4 regions of the Janthinobacterium sp. GMG1 genome follow, and region 2 is predicted to be linked to each of the others. Evidence: predicted binding sites of a transcription regulator. Region 2 holds the regulator's gene; each other region holds the start of a gene.
What was found. Region 2 encodes FNR, which switches genes on or off when oxygen is low (the NO sensors DNR and NnrR bind a similar motif). Its sites were predicted from a motif close to TTGATNNNNATCAA; they were not measured.

Region 1 (4,636 bases), on a different contig from region 2:
TGCCCACTGTTCCATCGGCACGTCTTCCAGGATGCGCGTGAGCGTGACATCGCTCTGCGTGGCCAGGATCAGGAAGTCGTACATGCTCAGTTCGATTTCCGAAACGACGTCCGGATCGTGCGCGCGCAGCAGTTCGACCAGCGCGGCGCGGTTGCCCGGCATGCGGTTGAGAATCTCTGCCGCCTGGCGGATGCCTTCCACGCTGGTGCTTTGCGTGTCGAGCGTGCCCAGACAGCGGCCCACCAGTTCGTCGAGTTCGACCAGCAGGTCGCGGTCGATCTCGTCCAGGCGCGCCAGGTTCAGCAAGACCAGGTCGCGGCCTTCGACGGGCAGGGCATCGAGGATCTGGCCGGCCAGCGCGGGCGGCAGAAAGGCCAGGAACACGGCCTGCATCTGCACGTGTTCGTTGACGATGTATTCGGCCAGCCATTTCGGCGAAGCCCACTGCAGGCGCGCCATCTTGGGGCGGATCGCGTCGCCGTAAATATTGTTCAGCACGCTATTCGCGATATCGCTGCCCAGCGCCATGTCCAGCGAACGCTTCAGGTAGCTGCGCGAGGCGCCATGCACGCCGCTTTGCTGGCGGTAGTCGTCGAAGAAGGTCTGCATCGCCGTTTTCACGGATTCGACCTTGATGCCGCTCATGCGCGACATCACTTGCGTGACTTCCAGCAATTCTTCACGCGACAGGCAGCGCAGCACGTTGGCGGCCTGTTCTTCGCCGATGCTCAGCAGCACGATGGCTGCCTGTTCCACGGGATTCAGGCTGACGCTTTCGTATTCGGCGCCGTCGGAGGGATTATTGTTGTTGAGTTCGGCCATTTTTCTGCATCCATTGTTTGACGACTTCGGCGACACGCTCGGGTTCTTTTTCAGCCAGCACTTTCAGGTGGTCGACCATCACGTCGACCGCCGAGCCAGGTGGCGGCAAGTCATAGTTTTCCAGCAGCGGTACAACCGGCATGTTGCCGCCGGCGGACTCGCCTTCGAGCGCCAGCGGGCTGCCATTCACGCCCAGGGCTGGCGCGCCGGCAACGGCCGCGCCATTCGTGCCGGCGGCGCTGCTGCCGCCCAGTGCCATGGCGGGATCGAGCTGTTTCAGTGTTGGCGGCGCCAGGCGCGTGGTCAGCAGGCGCAGCAGCGGACGCAGGATCAGGAAGTAGCCGAGCACGGCGCCCAGGGCGTACAGCAGCCAGCTGCTGAAATCGACGACGGTGTCGCGCTCTTCCCACCACTGCGCCACGGGCGGCTTGGCCGGGAAGGCCAGCGCCGTCAGGCTCAGGCTGTCGCCGCGCTGGGCGTTGATGCCGAGGCCGCTGTTGAGCATTTTTTCAATATTGCCCAGTTCGGCAGGGGTCCAGCCCGTTTTCGGATTCGGTGCGGCGGCGCTGTTGAGGACCACGGCGACGCTGAGTTTTTCCAGGCGGCCACGGCTGCGCTTGATCTGCGTGATGCTGCGGTCGTAGGCGTACTGGCGCGTGGTGGCGTTCTTGCGGGCCGTGCCATCGTCGGATGGCTTCGGTGCGCCATCGGCGGGTGCGGCGCCGGCGGCATCGGCCGGTGCCGGCACGGCGGCCGCTGGCGGACGGTTCGACAAGCTGCCGGGAATGCCGGCCACGGTGCGGTTGCGTTCCTGCTCTTCGCGCATCGCTTCGCTCGTCACTTTCGGGGCTTCGCCGTATTTTTCCAGCGTTTCGTCCACGCGGTCATTGTTCACGGCGGCCGTCACGCTGAGCTTGAAGTTGTCTTCGCCGATGACGGGGCCGAGCAAGCCCGTGACGTTGCGGCGAATTTCATCCTGGAAACGTTTCGCGCCTTCATTGCCGGCGGCCGAGGCGTCGAAGCCGTCCGTCAGGTCGATGTGCGCGGACAGCAGGTTGCCGCCCTGGTCGACCAGGCTCACGCGCGTGGGCGCCAGGCTGGCGACGCTGCCGGCCACCATGTTGATGACGGCGGCGATCTGTTCCGGCGCCAGGGTGCGGCCCGGTTTCAGCGCCACGACGATCGAGGCGGACGACTTGTCGCCGTCGCTGGCGACAAACGATGTCGATTTCGCAATCGACAGATGGACGCGCGCCGAAGCGATCGCGTCCATCGTCATGATGCTTTGCGCCAGTTCGCCTTCCAGGCCGCGGCGGAAGCGCACGTCCTGCACGAATTGGGAAACGCCCAGCGGGTCATTCTTGTCCATCAGTTCCAGGCCGGCCGGCAGTTGCGCCGTCACGCCTTTCGAGGCCAGCAGCATGCGCACCTTGCCCAGCATGGCGTCGGGCACCAGCACCTGACCGCTGTCCGGATGCAGGCGGTAGGGGATGTGTTCGGCGTCCAGGGTGGCCATCATGTCCGTCACGGCCACTTTTTCGCGCGCGCCAAACACCGGCTTGTAGTTGGCCTGGTCGCGCCAGGCATACATGGTCACCATGGCGGTGATGCCGATGGCCAGCACGACGATGGGAACCAGGTTTTTCAGCAGGGCGGGCGGGATGGCGGGCTGGGCGCCAAGGCGCCAGCGCGCAAATGCGGACTTCATGGGGGTAATCACTTGGGGTAACTTTCGCTGGGAGGCTGGGCGTGGTTCAGGACGTGAAGATTACAGAGGCAGTTTGATGAGTTCGTCGACGGCGCCCATGACCTTGTTGCGCACTTGCATCAACATGGAGAAGGACAGGCTCGCTTCCTGACTGGCCAGCATGGCGCCGACCATGTCGTCGCTCTTGCCACTGTCGACGTCGCTCATTTTCTGCGCAGCCATGCGGTCATCGCCGTTGACCTTGCCGATGGCGTCTTTCATGCTTTGCGCAAAGGAGAAGCCGGCTTGTTCCGGCGCGCCGAACTGGGCGGCGGGCGCGATGCTGGCGCCCAAGGCGCGCGCGTCATTGCTCAGTGCTGCCAGATCGGCCTTGATCAGACCTGCGAGTTCGTTGCTCATCGTGCCCTCTACTTTCAATATGCGGTGACGTATCAATCAGAAATTACTGGTGTTGCCATTCCGGCAGGCATGACATCCCATGCCATCTTGCCCGGCCCGTTTTGCGGGGGCCATCAGTTTTATCAGTTGCCACACCATCCGCTCAAGCAGATTCAAACAAACCCGGCAGACCTGCGCCGACATGATTTACATGGCCATGATAACTAATAATTATCTGATAAAAGTTTCTTCTGGTGGCAATAAGCGGGACTGGAAACTGCCATAAAAACCGGAATCAGGTAAGCGGAATGGCGCACTGCAAATCTATATTTTGTCGCTATAAGCTTACCTCGCGGCAACTATAAAGTAAAGAGAGGATTGCCTCAAGGAATATTGATACATGGCAATATTTAGCTTTTTCATGTATTGTTCAGCACCGTAGTCATCTAGCATGCGATACGATGCGCAATCGTTTGCTTGCGGACCGTTACCCTAGGTCAAGATGATGCTGTATTTAATTTCGGGCGATCCGTATAATTTGTTCTGCCACCGCAATACCGACATGACCACTACATGACAATCCTTACCAAGACAGATCAAACTGTGCGCCATCAAGTCCTCGATTCCTGTCTGCTTGGACGTCCTGTCCATTTGCTGCATGTATTCGGCGCCCAGCTACGCGACGACCTGGCCATGGCCCTGCGCCAGCCGATGAGCCGTCGCTACTGGGGTAATTTCCAGATCGACGCCGTGACCTTGTCGCGCGTGGAGAACGAGGACAGCGTGAACCGCTGGCTGAGTTTTTCCACGCCGGCCAGCCAGACGGGCTTTGCCCTCGAACGGCAGATACTCTTGAGCGTGCTGAACTATCGCTATGGTAGTGCCGGTGCCAAGGGGGCGTTGCCCGATCCGGCACAGGTGCGCGTGACAGCCACGGAGGAGCGCCTCGCTGTGGTGCTTGGACAACAGTTGGTGAGCAGTTTGTTCGCCCGCGTCCACAAGAACCTGCAAACCCTGGGCAAAAGCAGCGACATCGACACCAGTGCCGAGGTCGCCGTGCAGTCGGGCGTGCATCCGGTGCGCGGCAGCTGGATCGTCACCGTGGCGCTCAGCGACGTCGAGGCGGGGCAGAGCGGCCAGTTCTGGTTCTCGCTGGACAAGCGCCTGATGGCCGACGTGCTGCGCGGCTTGCTGCCCGAGCGCGCGCAAGCGAAGAAAGCCCTGCGTGGCAGCGTGCGTCCGCTCGCGTCGCGCCTGCAAGTGACGCTGGAAGGCCGGCTCGTCAGCAAACAGGTGCAACTGGGCGCCTTGTTCGACCTGCGCGTGGGTGACGTGATTCCCGTCAGCCTCAGCCGTACCGACGTCATGCTCGACGACTCCCGTCTCTTTACAGCTGCTGTTTCCGAACACAAGGGCAAGCTCTGTTTAACCTCCTTTGAAGATGTCGAATAATATGAATATGACCGATACCAACCAGAGCGAAACCTTGCTGGAAGACCTGGGCGATGACATGATCATCGACCAGGGCGATGTGTCCGACGTGGCCAGCGGCCGCGCGCGACGCGACATTCCGCAGATGATGCGCAAGATTCCCGTCACTCTGACCCTGGAAGTGGGCTCGGCCCGCATTTCGCTGGAGGAATTGATGGCCATCGGCCCGGAAAGCGTGATCGAACTCGACATGCTGGCCGGCGAACCGCTGGTGATCAAGGTCAACGGCACGCCGAT
Region 2 (4,636 bases):
CGCGTTCCTGTTCCAGCTCCGCCGCGCGCGCTTCGAGTTCCTGCTGCAGGCGGTCGCGTTCGCTCATCAGGCCGTTGAACGCTTCCGTCAGTTCGCCGATCTCGTCGCGCTGCTGTACCGGCACGGGGGTGAAGCGGCTGCCGCTGGTGCGCAGGGCCAGCAAGGTGTCGCGCAGGCGCACCAGCGGCGACAGCAGGCGCACGGTGACCCAGCCCAGAACGGCAGCGGCCAGCAGCGAAGCGAGGATGCTCCACAGCACCAGCCGGTACAGCACGCCATCGAACGGTTCAAAGGCATCCTCGACGGGCAGCGAGGCGGCCAGCAGCCAGTTCACGGATTTCAGGCGCTTGAAGCTGTTGACGGCCGTGATGCCGCGGCTGTTGGTGCTGACCATGCTGCCTTCGCCATCTTCCTTCAGCAACTGGGTCGTCGTCAGGTTGGCGTTCGGCTTGCGCGGTTGCAGCAAGCGGCTCGTATCGGGGTGCAGCACATAGCGCGGCACGGCGCCGCGCGTGAGGATGAAGTAATAGCCGCTCTTGCCGATCTTTTCCGAGCGCAGGCGGCCCAGCAGGTTGTCCTTGTACAGGCGCAGCACGCCGATCACCACGCCGGCCACCCGGCCATCGGCGGCCAGCACGGGCGCCACCATCTGCACGATGGGCATGCCGCTCGATTTACCAAGCATCGGTTCGGTGATCATGGGCTGGCGCGTGCGCAGGACGGTCTGGAAATACTCGCGCTCGGCAACGTTGATGCCGGCGCGCCCCGCCACTTCCGGCATGTCGGCCACGATGGCGCCCTGCGCGTCGAGCACCAGCACGTCATCGAACAGCACCAGCATCGAGCGGCGCGAATAGTATTCGCGCAATTGGGCGGGCCGGGCGATCAATTCCGGCGGCTGTTGCCGGGCCGTCAGGGTGACGATCTGCAGCAGCATGCCCAGCTTGTCGTCGAGCTCGGCAGCGGTGCGGGTGATCAGGGACGATTGCTGGCTCAGCAGTACTCGGGTGAAGTCGTCGCGCATGTGCTGCACCTGGATCATGGTGACCAGCGCGATCATGGCGATCGAGGTCAGGCTGGTGGCCAGCGCGACTTTTGCTTTGATGCCGAGAGGCTTCATGATTTCCTTTTCAGTACCGGGCGGCACAGGCGGCAGATAATGCTGTCAGGAATTTTCCTATCAATACCCCAGCTTGGCAAGCGCCACCGCGCAAATTGCCCGCCCCGTACGGGCTTTTGACGATGTTGCCATATAATTAAAGGCTGGACGTCGTTTATTCGCCGAAATTACGGTGAAATTGGTATACGGCAACCCTGTATGCAGCTGTATGCAGTAAACTTGTTGTTGCATTTTCTAAAAGGTACCGACATGACTGAAGCGCTACTCACTCCCACCTTGCCCACCGTGAACGTGGAGGCGTTGCGTGCGCGATGCTCGACCTGCAGCATGCATCAATTGTGCCTGCCGATGGGCCTCGATGTGGGCGACATGGACAGGCTGGACCAGATCATCGGCCGCCGCCGCAAGATCGTGCGCGGCGCCTCGCTGTTCCGCATCGGTGACTCGTTCCAGAACCTGTATGCGATCCGCCTGGGGCACTTCAAGACGTACCAGATCAATCCCGGTGGCGAAGAGCAGGTGACGGGTTTCCAGATGGCGGGCGAACTGCTGGGCATGGATGCCATCAGCGCCGACCGCCACCACTGTAATGCAGTGGCGCTGGAAGACAGCGAAGTGTGTGAAATCCCGTTTTCCAGCCTGGAACAATTGCTGGGCAATATGCCGACCCTGCTGCGCCATTTCCACCGCATGATGAGCCAGGAAATCACGCGCGAGCAAAGCGTGATGCTGTTGCTGGGCAATATGCAGGCGACGCAGCGGTTTGCCGCCTTCATCGTCAACCTGGCGTCGCGCTATGAAGCGCGCGGCTATTCGGGCAGCAATTTCCAGCTGCGCATGTCGCGCGAGGAAATCGGCAACTACCTGGGCCTGACCATCGAGAGCGTCAGCCGCCTGCTATCCAAATTCAAGAAGGAAGGCTGGCTGCGCGTGTCGAACCGCGAGATCGAGATATTGCAGCCGGCCAAGCTGAAGGCCATTACGGCCGGAACCGACATCTGCAAATAAGGCTTACAGCTCTTCGTCCGCATGCAGCGCGATGCTGCGTTGCAGCGGCCAGGTCCAGATGCCGGACAGGCGCCACTCGCGTTTGTCGTTTTCCACCAGCACTTGCCAGCGGCTGCGCTCGAGCATCGGCAGCGCCACGGAAAAATTGCCGGCCGCATCGGGCTGCACCAGCACCTTGATATCCTTTTCCGGCAGGGTCGCATGCGCCAGGTGCAGCTGCAGCGGACCCTGGTAAGCCTTGCCGAAGCTGTGCACGGAACCGGTCAGGCGTGCTTGCGCCACGTCATACGACAGGCTCGTATCCATGGCCAGGTCGCTGGCGATCGTGTCGCGCTTCAAATCCTGGTTGATCGCCTTGCCCTGCTTGTAATAATCGCCCACCACCAGCGCATCGGGCTGCGTAAACGCGATATAGCCCATGAAGCTGCCGACGACCACGGACAGGCCGGGGCCGATCATCAGCAGCCATGGCCAGCGATGCTTGTACCACGGTGCAACGGGGGCTTGCAGTTTCAGACTGTCGGACATGATATTTCTCCTGTTTAATCAGCCAGTCCCCGCATGGGGACCGGCCTTCCTGCAACTTCGTGGCGGCGGCGAGGGCACCCGGTCCCCTTCCGCCTTTCCTTGTTAACGTGGCACGATGAATACCGCGCTTTCACGCACATGCAGCGACGGGTTGTCCAGCGAGTGCAATTCGATCGCAATCTTGTTCGAACCCTTCTCTCCCACGCCGTGCGGCACGCGCAGGCGGATCGGCCAACCCAGCGTTTCCGTCGGCTGCAAGGTCACTTCTTCGCGCGTCAGCAAGGTCAGGCCCGGCAGGCCGGAAGCGCTGATCTTGAAATGCTGGGTTTGCTCCGACGTGTTCATGATCTGCAGACGGTAGACGTTTTCAATCATGCCGTCTTCCACTTCGCGTCCCATCGAACCGCGGTCGCGGATCACGTCCATTTTCAGGGGCGTGCGCAGGGCCAGCGACGTACATACGGCGATGATGATCAGGGCCAGGATGGAAGTGTAGATCAGGACGCGCGGGCGCATGGCGCGCTGGCGTATCTGCTTCGAATTGAAGTTGTTTTCCATCGCATGGTCGGTACTGTAGCGTACCAGTCCCCGTGGCCGGTCAACCTTGTCCATCACGCTGTTGCAGGCATCGACGCAAGCGGCGCAACCGATGCATTCATACTGCAGGCCGTTGCGGATATCGATACCGGTCGGACACACCTGCACGCACAGGGTACAGTCGATGCAATCGCCCAGCTTGTCGTTGTTGCCGGCCTTCTTGCTCATGGCGCCGCGTGGTTCGCCGCGCTTGGCATCATAGGTGATGATCAGGGTGTCCTGGTCGAACATGGCGCTCTGAAAGCGCGCGTAGGGGCACATGTATTTGCACACCTGCTCGCGCAGCCAGCCCGCGTTGCCGTAGGTTGCCAGGCTGTAGAACAAGACCCAGAACCATTCCCAGGGACCGAAGTTCAGGGTGGTCACCGACTGCGCCAGTTCCTTGATCGGCGTGAAGTAGCCGACAAAGGTAAAGCCCGTCCACAGGGCGATGGCGCCCCATGCCAGGTGCTTGGCCGTCTTCTTGAACGCCTTGCGCACGGAGGGGCCCTGCTTGTCGAGGGCCATGCGCGCGCTGCGCGTGCCCTCGATGTGGCGTTCGACCCACAGGAAAATTTCCGTGTATACCGTTTGCGGGCAAGAGAACCCGCACCACACCCGCCCGGCAATGGCCGTGACGAGGAACAACAAATACGCACAGATGATCAGCAGGGCCGCCAGATAGATGAAATCCTGGGGCCACAGCACGACGCCGAAAATGTAGAACTTGCGCGTGGTCAAATCGAACAGCAGGGCTTGCCTGCCATTCCAGGTCAACCACGGCAAGCCGTAGAACGCGAGCTGGGTAAGCCATACGCATACCCATCGCCAGGTAGCGTAGCGTCCTTTGGCCTCGCGAGGGTAGATTTGCTCGCGGGCCGCATACATCTTGATGACTTGAGGTTCCATTTTTACTTTGCGGGTGCCTGCGGATTCGACAGGCTCCAGACATACGCCGACAGCACGTGTACCTTGGATTCGCCGAGGAAATCACTGAAGGCCGGCATGGTGTTGTTGCGTCCCTTGCGTACGGTTTCCATGATGGTATCGGCGCTGCCGCCGTACAGCCAGGTCTTGTCCGTCAGGTTCGGCGCGCCGAGCATCTGGTTACCCTTGGCATCGGCGCCATGACAGGCCATGCAGGCGCCAAATTTGGCCTTGCCCAGCACCGACTTGACGGGATCCGAGGTCGAGCCGGACAGGCTCAGCACATAATGGGCCACGTTCTCGACATCCTTTTCGGAGCCGAGGGCGGCGCCCATCGGTGGCATCTGCCCATTGCGGCCGTGCAGGATGGTGGTCTTGATGATGTCGGGTTCGCCGCCATACAGCCAGTCCTTGTCCGTCAGGTTGGGGAAGCCCTTGTTGCCGCGCGCATCCGAACCGTGGCATTGCGCGCAGTAG
Region 3 (4,636 bases), on a different contig from region 2:
GTGTGCAGGCCGATGCCGAAACCCAGTTCCCTGACGTCCTGCATGGCGCGCGCCAGCGCCGGGTCCATGCATGCTTCGCCGCCGCTGAAGACGACGGCGTCGACCAGGCCCGCGCGGCGGCGCAGCCAGGTCAGGACGTCCTGCCAGGGCATGGCGCCTTCCGGCGTGCGGGGCTGCAAGTGCGGATTGTGGCAATAGCCGCAACGCCAGGGACAGCCCTGCACGAACACCACGGCCGCCAGCTTGCCCGGATAGTCGGTGGCGGAAAAGGGCGTCAGGCCGCCCACTTTCAACTCAGCCATGGCAGGCGGGCTGGCCCACGCGGGCGCTCGCTTCCGTAAAATACTGGCGCTCGTGGAATTCTCCCTGCTTGCCGATGTTGAACGAGGCGACGGGGCGGTGGTAGCCCATCACGCGCGTCCAGATTTCGCAGCGCTGGCGTTCGGTGTCGAGCAGGGTGATGGCGGGAGTGAAGTCGGGACGTGCGTTCATGGCGTTTCCTTGAGTGGGTGAGCGAAATCGGACTGCTTGCGGGCGATCAGTTCCGCGTCGCAGGTGGGACAGAATTCATGTTTGCCGGCCAGGTAGCCGTGGCGCGGGCAGATGGAAAACGTGGGCGTGACGGTAATGTAGGGCAGCGAAAAGCGGCTCAGGGCGCGTTTTACCAGCTCGCGGCACGCGCTCGCATCCGACAGCGCTTCCGTCATGTACAGGTGCAGCACCGTGCCGCCCGTATACTTGCGCTGCAGCGCGTCCTGTAATTCCAGCGCCTCGAACGGGTCGTCCGTGTGGCCGACGGGCAGCTGCGACGAATTCGTGTAGTACGGGTTGTCGCTTGTTCCCGCCTGCAGGATGGCGGGATAGCGCTTGCGGTCTTCGCGGGCGAAGCGGTACGTCGTGCCTTCGGCCGGCGTCGCTTCCAGGTTGTACATATGGCCCGTCTCTTCCTGGAAGGCCACCATGCGGGCGCGCACGTGGTCGAGCAGACGTATCGCCAGCGCATGGCCTTCGGCGGACGTGATGTCGTAAGCGTCGCCGCTGAAATTGCGGATCATCTCGTTGATGCCGTTCACGCCCAGGGTGGAAAAGTGATTGCGCAGGGTGCCCAGGTAGCGTTTCGTGTACGGGAACAGGCCTTGCTGCATCAGTTCCTCGATGGTGCGGCGCTTGATTTCCAGGCTGGTCTTGCCCAGTTCCAGCAGGCGGTCCAGGTCGGCCAGCAACGCTGGCTCGTCGCCGCGCCACAAGTGGCCCAGGCGCGCGCAGTTGATCGTCACCACGCCCAGGGAACCGGTCTGCTCGGCGGAACCGAACAGGCCATTGCCCCTTTTGAGCAGTTCGCGCAAGTCCAGCTGCAAGCGGCAGCACATGGAGCGGATCATGTTCGGCTTGAGTTCCGAATTGATGAAGTTCTGGAAGTAGGGCAGGCCGTAGCGGGCCGTCATCTCGAACAGGCGTTCCGCGTTTTCGCTATGCCAGTCGAAATCCTCGGTGATGTTATAGGTGGGGATGGGGAAGGTAAACACGCGTCCCTTGGCGTCGCCCGCCATCATGATCTCGATGTAGGCGCGGTTGATCATGTCCATCTCCGCCTGCAGCTCGCCATAGCTGAAGTCCATCTCCTGGCCGGCGATGACGGGAATCTGTTCGCGCAGGTCGTCCGGGCAGACCCAGTCGAACGTGAGGTTGGTGAATGGCGTTTGCGTGCCCCAGCGCGATGGCACGTTGAGGTTGAAGATCAGCTCCTGCATGTACTGGCGCACGTCTTCGTAGCGCAGGCTGTCCTTGCGGATGTAGGGCGCCATGTAGGTGTCGAAGGAGCTGAACGCCTGCGCGCCGGCCCACTCGTTTTGCAGGGTGCCGAGGAAATTGACGATCTGGCCGATGGCGCTCGACATGTGTTTCGGCGGGCCCGATTCGATCTTGCCCGGCACGCCATTCAAGCCTTCGTGCAGCAGGGTGCGCAGCGACCAGCCGGCGCAATAGCCGGCCAGCATGTCGAGGTCGTGGATGTGCAGCGCCGCTTCGCGGTGCGCCGCGCCCACTTCCGGCGGATACACCTGGTCCAGCCAGTAGTTGGCGATGACCTTGCCCGACACGTTGAGTATCAGGCCACCCAGCGAGTAGCCCTGGTTGGCATTGGCGTTGACACGCCAGTCGCGCCGGTCCAGGTATTCATTGATGGACGCGGCGACATCGACCTGGCCGCGTGTGGGGGAAACTGCATTTGTCGTCATGAAACCTCCAATAAACACAACATGCGGTGTTTTTATGGAGATTAATCACTAAATATAGTGGCGTCAAAGGGTGCGTGCAGTTGCGTGACGAATCCTTGATGCAGGTGAAAAAACCACCTCAACCGGTTTTGTTCCAGCGCGTTTCGCGCAGGATCAGCCAGCTCGCGCAAAAGAACGCGACGCCGCAGGCGGCGATGCTGGCGACGGAGGCGGGCAGCACGTGCGCCCAGATTTCCAGCGGCGAGTAGGTGCTCCAGCTGGCCACGCGTGCGTCGAACGTCACGTAGTTCGCCAGCAGCCAGTAGACGGCCAGCAGGCCCGTGCAGATGGCGGCCTGACGCAGCAGCGGCAGTTGGCGGCGCGCGAACACGGCCAGCAGGAACAGCAGCAGCACGCCCGGATACGCGCCCAGTACTTCCGGCGACAGGACGGAGATGGTCTCTGCGTCATAGCCATCGGCCGGGCCGGCCCACTGCACTTGCAGCGCGGTGAGGAACAGGGTGAGCAGGAAAATCAGCAGCGGTTTGCGGGTCATGGCGGGCAATCGAAGAGGGAGAAAAGTGGGGCATTTTACAGCCAGGTCAAGCAAGTTGAACGCGCGCCAGCCATGCATGCATTCCTTCACCTGCGTCAAGGACTGGGCGGCATGGGCGGGGCTATAGTCTGCACCCTGAGCCGATACAGGACTGTGAATATCATGATGCTTGATTCAACCACCGCCACCCGCGTGGCCGGACCGCTGGAACTGGTCTGCCCCGCCGGCAGCCTGCCTGCCTTGAAAGCGGCCGTCGACAATGGCGCCGACACCGTCTACCTGGGCTTTCGCGATGCCACCAATGCGCGCAATTTCGCCGGCCTCAATTTCGACGAGAAGGCCATCGCCGAGGGCGTGCGCTACGCCCATCAATATGGACGCAAGGTGCTGCTGGCGCTGAACACCTATCCGCAGCCGCACAACTGGGCCGTGTGGCGCAGCGCCATCGACCGCGCCGCGCAAGCCGGCATCGACGCCATGATCGTGGCCGATCCTGGCCTGATGGCGTATGCGGCCCAGCACCACCCGCAGCTGCGCCTGCACCTGTCCGTGCAGGGCTCGGCCACCAACTACGAAGCCATCAATTTTTACCATGAACACTTCGGCATCGCCCGCGCCGTGCTGCCGCGCGTGCTGTCGATGGCGCAGGTCGAGCAATTGATCGCCAAGACGGAAGTCGAGATCGAGGTTTTCGGCTTCGGCAGCCTGTGCGTGATGGTCGAAGGGCGCTGCGCGCTGTCGTCGTATGCGACGGGCGAGGCGCCGAACACGCACGGCGTGTGCTCGCCGGCGAAATCCGTGCGCTGGCTGGAAACGCCGAAGGGCCTGGAATCGCGCCTGAACGGCGTGTTGATCGACCGCTATGCGCCCGGTGAAAACGCCAGCTATCCCACCCTGTGCAAGGGGCGTTTCGAAGTCAATGACGAAGAGTATTACGCCATCGAGGAACCGGCCAGCCTGAACACGCTGGCGCTGCTGCCGCAGCTGATCGCCATGGGCGTGCGCGCCGTGAAAATCGAAGGACGCCAGCGCAGTCCCGCCTATGTGGCGCAGGTGACGCGCGTGTGGCGCGAAGCGATCGACGCCTGCCGCGAAGGTAATGCGCGCTACGCTGTCAAGCCGGGCTGGATGGCGGCCATGGACAAGCTGGCCGAGGGTCAGCAGCACACCTTGGGTGCCTACCACCGCTCTTGGAAATAGCAAAACCTACTGCGCGTTCCGGGGCGTGGCCTGCGATGCTCGCTGTGCTCTAGCACAGCTGCGCTTCTCGGCCTCGCCGCGAACCGCTCGCTACGGTTTTGTAAACTAAAAAAATGGAAAAGACATGTTAAAACTCTCTTTGGGCCCCTTGCTGTACTACTGGCCGCGCGCCACCGTTTTCGAGTTTTACCAGCAGATCGCCGGCACCGCCGTCGATATCGTGTACCTGGGCGAAACCGTCTGCTCGCGCCGGCATGAGGTACGCCTGGCCGACTGGCTCGATATCGCCGACATGCTGGCCGACGCCGGCAAGGAAGTGGTGCTGTCGACGCAGGCGCTGATCGAGGCGGGCGCGGAACTGGCGACCCTGCGCCGCATCACGGGCAATGGCCGCTACGGCGTCGAGGCCAACGACATGGGCGCCGTGCACTGCATGGAAAAGGGCGCGTCCTTCGTCGCCGGTCCCCATTTGAACCTGTTCAACGGCCCCAGCCTGCAATTGCTGGCGCGCCTGGGCGCGCGGCGCTGGGTGATGCCGTTGGAAATGGGGCAGACGGCGCTGGCCGAGATGCAGCGCCAGAAACCGGAAGGGCTGGAGACGGAAGTGTTCGCCTACGGCCGCATGCCGCTGGCGTTTTCCGCGCGCTGCTTCACGGCGCGCAAC
Region 4 (4,636 bases), on a different contig from region 2:
TGGGCGCCGAGCATATCGAGGAAGCGGAAGGCACGATTGCGAATGGCGACTGGCATGATTTCGACCCGCTCAGCATTCCCGTGCTGGTGGCGTGAATCCATAAATTCCGCACCGCATGAAATTTAGGTATGATCCTTGTTAGTATTGCTAATTATTGGTAAACAATGCCGACAGGGATAGTTTCCGCGCGCCCGAAGTGACACTGGACCAAGGTGACTGCCCGTAGTACTTGCCTCGCATGCTAACGAGTATGAATAGGAGGGCGCGTCATGACACAGGCATGGTTCATTCTGACACGGGCCGATGGGCGCGACATCTGCGCGCCCTCTCCGGCACAGCTGGCCGATGCGCTGGCCGAGGTTTACCGCGGCGGCGTCACACAGGACGGCAGCCCGGCCGCCGTCCTGTTGCGCTTCGGCTACGACGATGGCTTGATGTATCAGGTCGAAGTCGCTAGCGGAGGCGAAGTCACTTTCGAGGAATGGTCGGACCGCGATTGTGAAATCGCCCTGGCCACGCCGCGCCACATGTCGGCCCTGCCGCAGGGCGACGCGCTGCAGCTGTGGCAATGGCTGGCGCAGCGCCAGGTGGCGAAGATCCGCAGCCAGCCCTGGCAGGGCGGCTAGCCCGTCGCTTTCAACTGGCTCAGTGCGCCATCAGCACGGGGATCGTCATGCTTTGCAGAATCGTGCGCGTGACGCCGCCCAGGATGGTTTCGCGCAGGCGCGAATGGCCATACGCTCCCATCACCAGCAAGTCGACCGACAGGTCGGCCGCATGCGACAGCAGCACTTCGCCGATATCGCCGCGCCGCACGCCACCACCATCGAGCAAATGCAGCCGCGCTTCCACGCCGTGGCGCGCCAAGTAGTGCGTCAGCTCGGCACCTGGATGTTCGCCGTGCTCGGCGGCATGCACCTGGGCGTCGAAGATGGCCACGTGGACTTGCCCGGCCCGCTGCAGCAGGGGCAGGGCAGCGCTCACGGCGCGGCTCGCTTCCTTGCTGGCGTTCCAGGAAATGAGCACATTGCGCGCGGCCGCCGGCGGCGCCAGCAGGGGCAGCGGCGGCGCATACGGCACGATCAGCACGGGACGGCCCGAATGCAGCAGCACATAGGCGGGAAAGTCGCGCATCACGGACGGCGACTTATCCTTGGCATTGTATTGACTGATGACGACCAGGTCCGCATAGCGGGCCAGCAGGCTGATGCCGCCCGCCGCCTCGTCGTCGAGCACGCGCTGTTCGAACGAGGCGACGCCGGCCGCGCGCACCTGCGCCTCGAAACCGTCGAGGGCGCGCGTCGCCCGTTCCCGCAGGAAATTCAGATGCAAGCTCAGGTTCGGATCCGCATCGAGGTCGGGCTGGTTCTGGTACAGCAGCCGCGACACGCCCGTCAGCGCCACACCCGTCAGGTGGCCGCCGCACGCCTGGGCGATGCTGGCCGCCGCTTCGATGCGGGCATTGCGCCCGGCGCCGTCGTCGATGTGGAGCAATACGGTTTTATATGTCATGGCCTGGCCTCTCGCTGTGCAGTAGTGGCCATTCTGGCACAGACGGGGAGGCGGCCGCGCACGCATGCGCCATGCTTGACAGGCTGGGCACTTGATCTGGCGCAAAGCTGACGATAAAAACTGCTCCTACACTTGATGCCACGCAGAACAACCATAACAAGCGGAGAGAGACAATCATGAAAGAACAAAAGGTAGCGCTGGTCACGGGTGGCATGGGCGGACTGGGCACGGCCCTGTGCCGCCGCCTGCATGCGGCGGGCTTTGCCGTCGTGGCGGCGCATACGCCGGGCAATGCACGGGTGGCAAGCTGGCTCGACACGCAGCAGTCACAGCAGTATTATTTTCATCCCCTGGCCATCGACGTGGGCGATTTCGATGCCTGCAGCGAGGCCGTGGCAAGCGTGCTGGCGCAGTTTGGCCGCATCGACGTGCTGGTCAACAACGCCGGCATCACGCGCGACCAGAGCATGCGCAAGATGGAGTTGCCGCACTGGGCCGAGGTCATGCGCACCAATCTCGACAGCCTGTTCAACATGAGCAAGCAGGTGCTGGAACCCATGCTGGAAAAAAAATGGGGCCGCATCATCAATATCTCGTCCGTCAACGGGCAGAAGGGTGCGTTTGGCCAGTGCAACTATGCGGCCGCGAAGGCGGGCGTGCATGGCTTCAGCAAGGCGCTGGCGCTGGAAGTGGCGCGCCATGGCATCACCGTCAACACGGTCTCGCCCGGTTACCTGCGCACGCAGATGGTGACGGCCGTGCCGGCCGATATCCTGGAAACGAAGATCCTGCCGCAGATTCCCCTGGGCCGCCTGGGCGAGCCGGACGAGGTGGCTGCCCTGGTCGCTTACCTGGCGTCCGACGAGGCGGCATTCGTCACGGGCGCGAACATCGCCATCAATGGCGGACAGCACATGAGTTAAGCAAGCGTGTAGCTTGCACAGAGGCAATGGCAGTAGAGGAGACCCGTCCACCCAGCCGGCGCACAGACGCTGGCGCAGGACGGAAGGCAATGGCAGTCACGCTGGAAAACACGGGGCAGGGCAGCGATGCCTTGCCCTTTGTTGTTACGCCGCCGTCATGCTACGGTCAGTGACTCAGCGCTGGGTTTTTTCCAGCCGCGTCTGGCAATCGATGCACAGGCGCGCTTCCGGGCGCGCGTTCAGGCGCGACAGGCCGATGGCCTCGCCGCAGTTGTCGCACAGGCCGTAGCTGCCATCGGCAAACTTGGCCAGCGCATGCTTGATGATGGCCAGCTGCGCCTGGTTGTGCTCGGCCGCTTCGCTGACGAGGGCGTTCAAGGTGCGCACGCTGGCGTTGTCGGCCGGCGAGGCTTCGATTTCATTGAGCAGGGAGGCGCGCGCGTCTGCTTCGGCCGCTTCGTTCTCGATCTGTTCCAGCAACGCCAGCTTGCGTTGCTCCAGCACGCCCTGCAGGCGCTGCAGCTGGTCTTGCGGCAATCCATTCATGGCTGTCCCCGATAGGCGTCTGTCCTATATGGTAGTCCAGGATGGGCGACTCTGCTTGCGCTACTACCCGCGCCGCGTTTGACGCGGCGCAGGCGGGCAGGGGCCGTTCTATGCTGGTTCTTTCAGGCAGTTGACCATCCAGGCGACGCCGAACTGGTCTTTCAGCATGCCGAAACGCTTGGCCCAGAACGTTTCCTCCAGGGGCATCTGGATGTTGCCGTCACGCGCCAGCGCGTCGAACACCCGTTCCGCCTCTTCCGGCGTATCGACGGTCAGGCAGATCGAGCTGCCGTGCATGCCCTTGGCGCCATCTTCGCTGCAGCCGCCGTCCGAGCCCATCAGCATGGTCGGCCCCAGCTGCACGGAGCCGTGCATGATCTTGTCATACCAGTCTTCCTTGACTTGCTCCTGCATCGGCGTGCCGCGATACGGCATCAGGCACAGGTCGGTGCCATGCAGGTGCTGGCGGTAGTATTCCAGCGCTTGCGCGCAGTTTCCATCGAATTGCAAATACGGTTCGATACGCATGTTGGTCTCCTCTGGTCGCCCCGCAGGCACGATTGCCAGGCGGGGACGTCCCAGTATAGGCGCTTGCTGGCCGATTTCAATCAGTCTGGCGCCATCTCTTGCAGCCGCTCACGCACCTTGCCCAGGGTACCGAGGATGCGCTCGGGATTGCCGGCGAGGACGGCGCTGCCCAGGTGCAACAAACTCGTCGCCAGGCTGATCCAGTGCCGCACCTCGTCGTTGCGAGCGATGCGCAGGCGCACCGTGTCGAGCAGGCCGCTGAGCTGGCGTTGTGCCGTGTCCAGCCCCGCCACCGTGTGCCCGGCCGCATCGGCATACAGCTGGTTGGCTTGCTGGCGCAAGGCCACTTCCAGGGCGAAGACGGCTTGCGCCTGGCTGTGGCTGATGCCACTGTCTCCCTGGCTGGCGCGCCTGCGGATGGCGCGCATGACGGCGCCGTGCAGGGTGACGGCTGCCTGCGACAGGCTGTCGGCCAGTTGCTCCACGCGCATGGCGCTGCTGAGAGCTGCTTCGCGGCGTTCGTTGCCGCTGCCTACCGATCCATCCATCTTGCCTCCGTGGTGGTGAGGGCGGCGGCGAGCTGGGCGTGTTCGCGCCCCAGTGCCGCCAGTTGCCGGCGCGCCAGGGTATGACGCAGGCCATAAAGGCGGTATTCCTCGGTTTTGCTTTGTTGCATGTTTTTCGCCAGCACGGCCAGCAGGCGCTGCTGCGGCGTGTCCGCATACGCGATTTCCACGTCGAGCAAGCCGAGCACCATGTCGCGCTCGTTATCGCCGCTCTTGTCGTACAGCGCCAGCAAGCTGTCGAGCGCGGCCAGCAGGGCTTGCAGCGGCGCATCGCCGTCGTGCAGCACTTGCGCCAGCTGCGCCCGCTGGCTGGCTGCGCTGCCCAGGCGCGACAATTGCTGCAGCAGCAAGGTGTAGGCGCTGACATGGCGGTCGTCGATGCCGCTGCCCGGCCAGGCGCGGATGGCGGCGCCGGCGCTGGCCAGTTCCGGCTGCACGTCATAGGCATCGGCATCGGCCAGCCGGCCCAGCGCCTGCAGGTACAGGCGCACGGCCTGCGCCAGGCGCGCCACGTCCGCCTGCGCGGCGCGGCGCTGCGCGTCGAGCAGGCGTTCGCGCGCG

Region 1: SJI03_RS24465 (FliM/FliN family flagellar motor switch protein) is a predicted target of FNR. The motif match lies at 3,302-3,315, and genes of this name have one in related genera.
Region 3: ubiU (ubiquinone anaerobic biosynthesis protein UbiU) is a predicted target of FNR. The motif match lies at 2,858-2,871, and genes of this name have one in related genera.
Region 4: SJI03_RS17205 (universal stress protein) is a predicted target of FNR. The motif match lies at 1,604-1,617, and genes of this name have one in related genera.

Annotation. Positions count from the first base shown of each region.
Region 1 is NZ_JAXQNT010000011.1:187,971-192,606, forward strand. Features, by position in the region: gene SJI03_RS24450 (flagellar motor switch protein FliG) at 1-822, opposite strand, end outside; gene fliF (flagellar basal-body MS-ring/collar protein FliF) at 800-2,530, opposite strand; gene SJI03_RS24460 (flagellar hook-basal body complex protein FliE) at 2,591-2,929, opposite strand; gene SJI03_RS24465 (FliM/FliN family flagellar motor switch protein) at 3,482-4,360, shown strand; gene SJI03_RS24470 (FliM/FliN family flagellar motor switch protein) at 4,362-4,636, shown strand, end outside.
Region 2 is NZ_JAXQNT010000013.1:62,044-66,679, reverse strand. Features, by position in the region: gene SJI03_RS25425 (response regulator) at 1-1,120, opposite strand, end outside; gene fnr (fumarate/nitrate reduction transcriptional regulator Fnr) at 1,370-2,128, shown strand; gene SJI03_RS25415 (FixH family protein) at 2,132-2,656, opposite strand; gene ccoG (cytochrome c oxidase accessory protein CcoG) at 2,759-4,141, opposite strand; gene ccoP (cytochrome-c oxidase, cbb3-type subunit III) at 4,144-4,636, opposite strand, start outside.
Region 3 is NZ_JAXQNT010000009.1:135,508-140,143, reverse strand. Features, by position in the region: gene SJI03_RS22200 (anaerobic ribonucleoside-triphosphate reductase activating protein) at 1-302, opposite strand, end outside; gene nrdD (anaerobic ribonucleoside-triphosphate reductase) at 295-492, opposite strand; gene SJI03_RS22190 (ribonucleoside triphosphate reductase) at 489-2,237, opposite strand; gene SJI03_RS22185 (hypothetical protein) at 2,356-2,772, opposite strand; gene ubiU (ubiquinone anaerobic biosynthesis protein UbiU) at 2,935-3,972, shown strand; gene ubiV (ubiquinone anaerobic biosynthesis protein UbiV) at 4,097-4,636, shown strand, end outside.
Region 4 is NZ_JAXQNT010000006.1:123,685-128,320, forward strand. Features, by position in the region: gene SJI03_RS17195 (glycine zipper domain-containing protein) at 1-95, shown strand, start outside; gene SJI03_RS17200 (hypothetical protein) at 270-626, shown strand; gene SJI03_RS17205 (universal stress protein) at 646-1,512, opposite strand; gene phbB (acetoacetyl-CoA reductase) at 1,689-2,435, shown strand; gene SJI03_RS17215 (TraR/DksA family transcriptional regulator) at 2,610-2,981, opposite strand; gene SJI03_RS17220 (VOC family protein) at 3,090-3,509, opposite strand; gene SJI03_RS17225 (hypothetical protein) at 3,590-4,057, opposite strand; gene SJI03_RS17230 (hypothetical protein) at 4,042-4,636, opposite strand, start outside.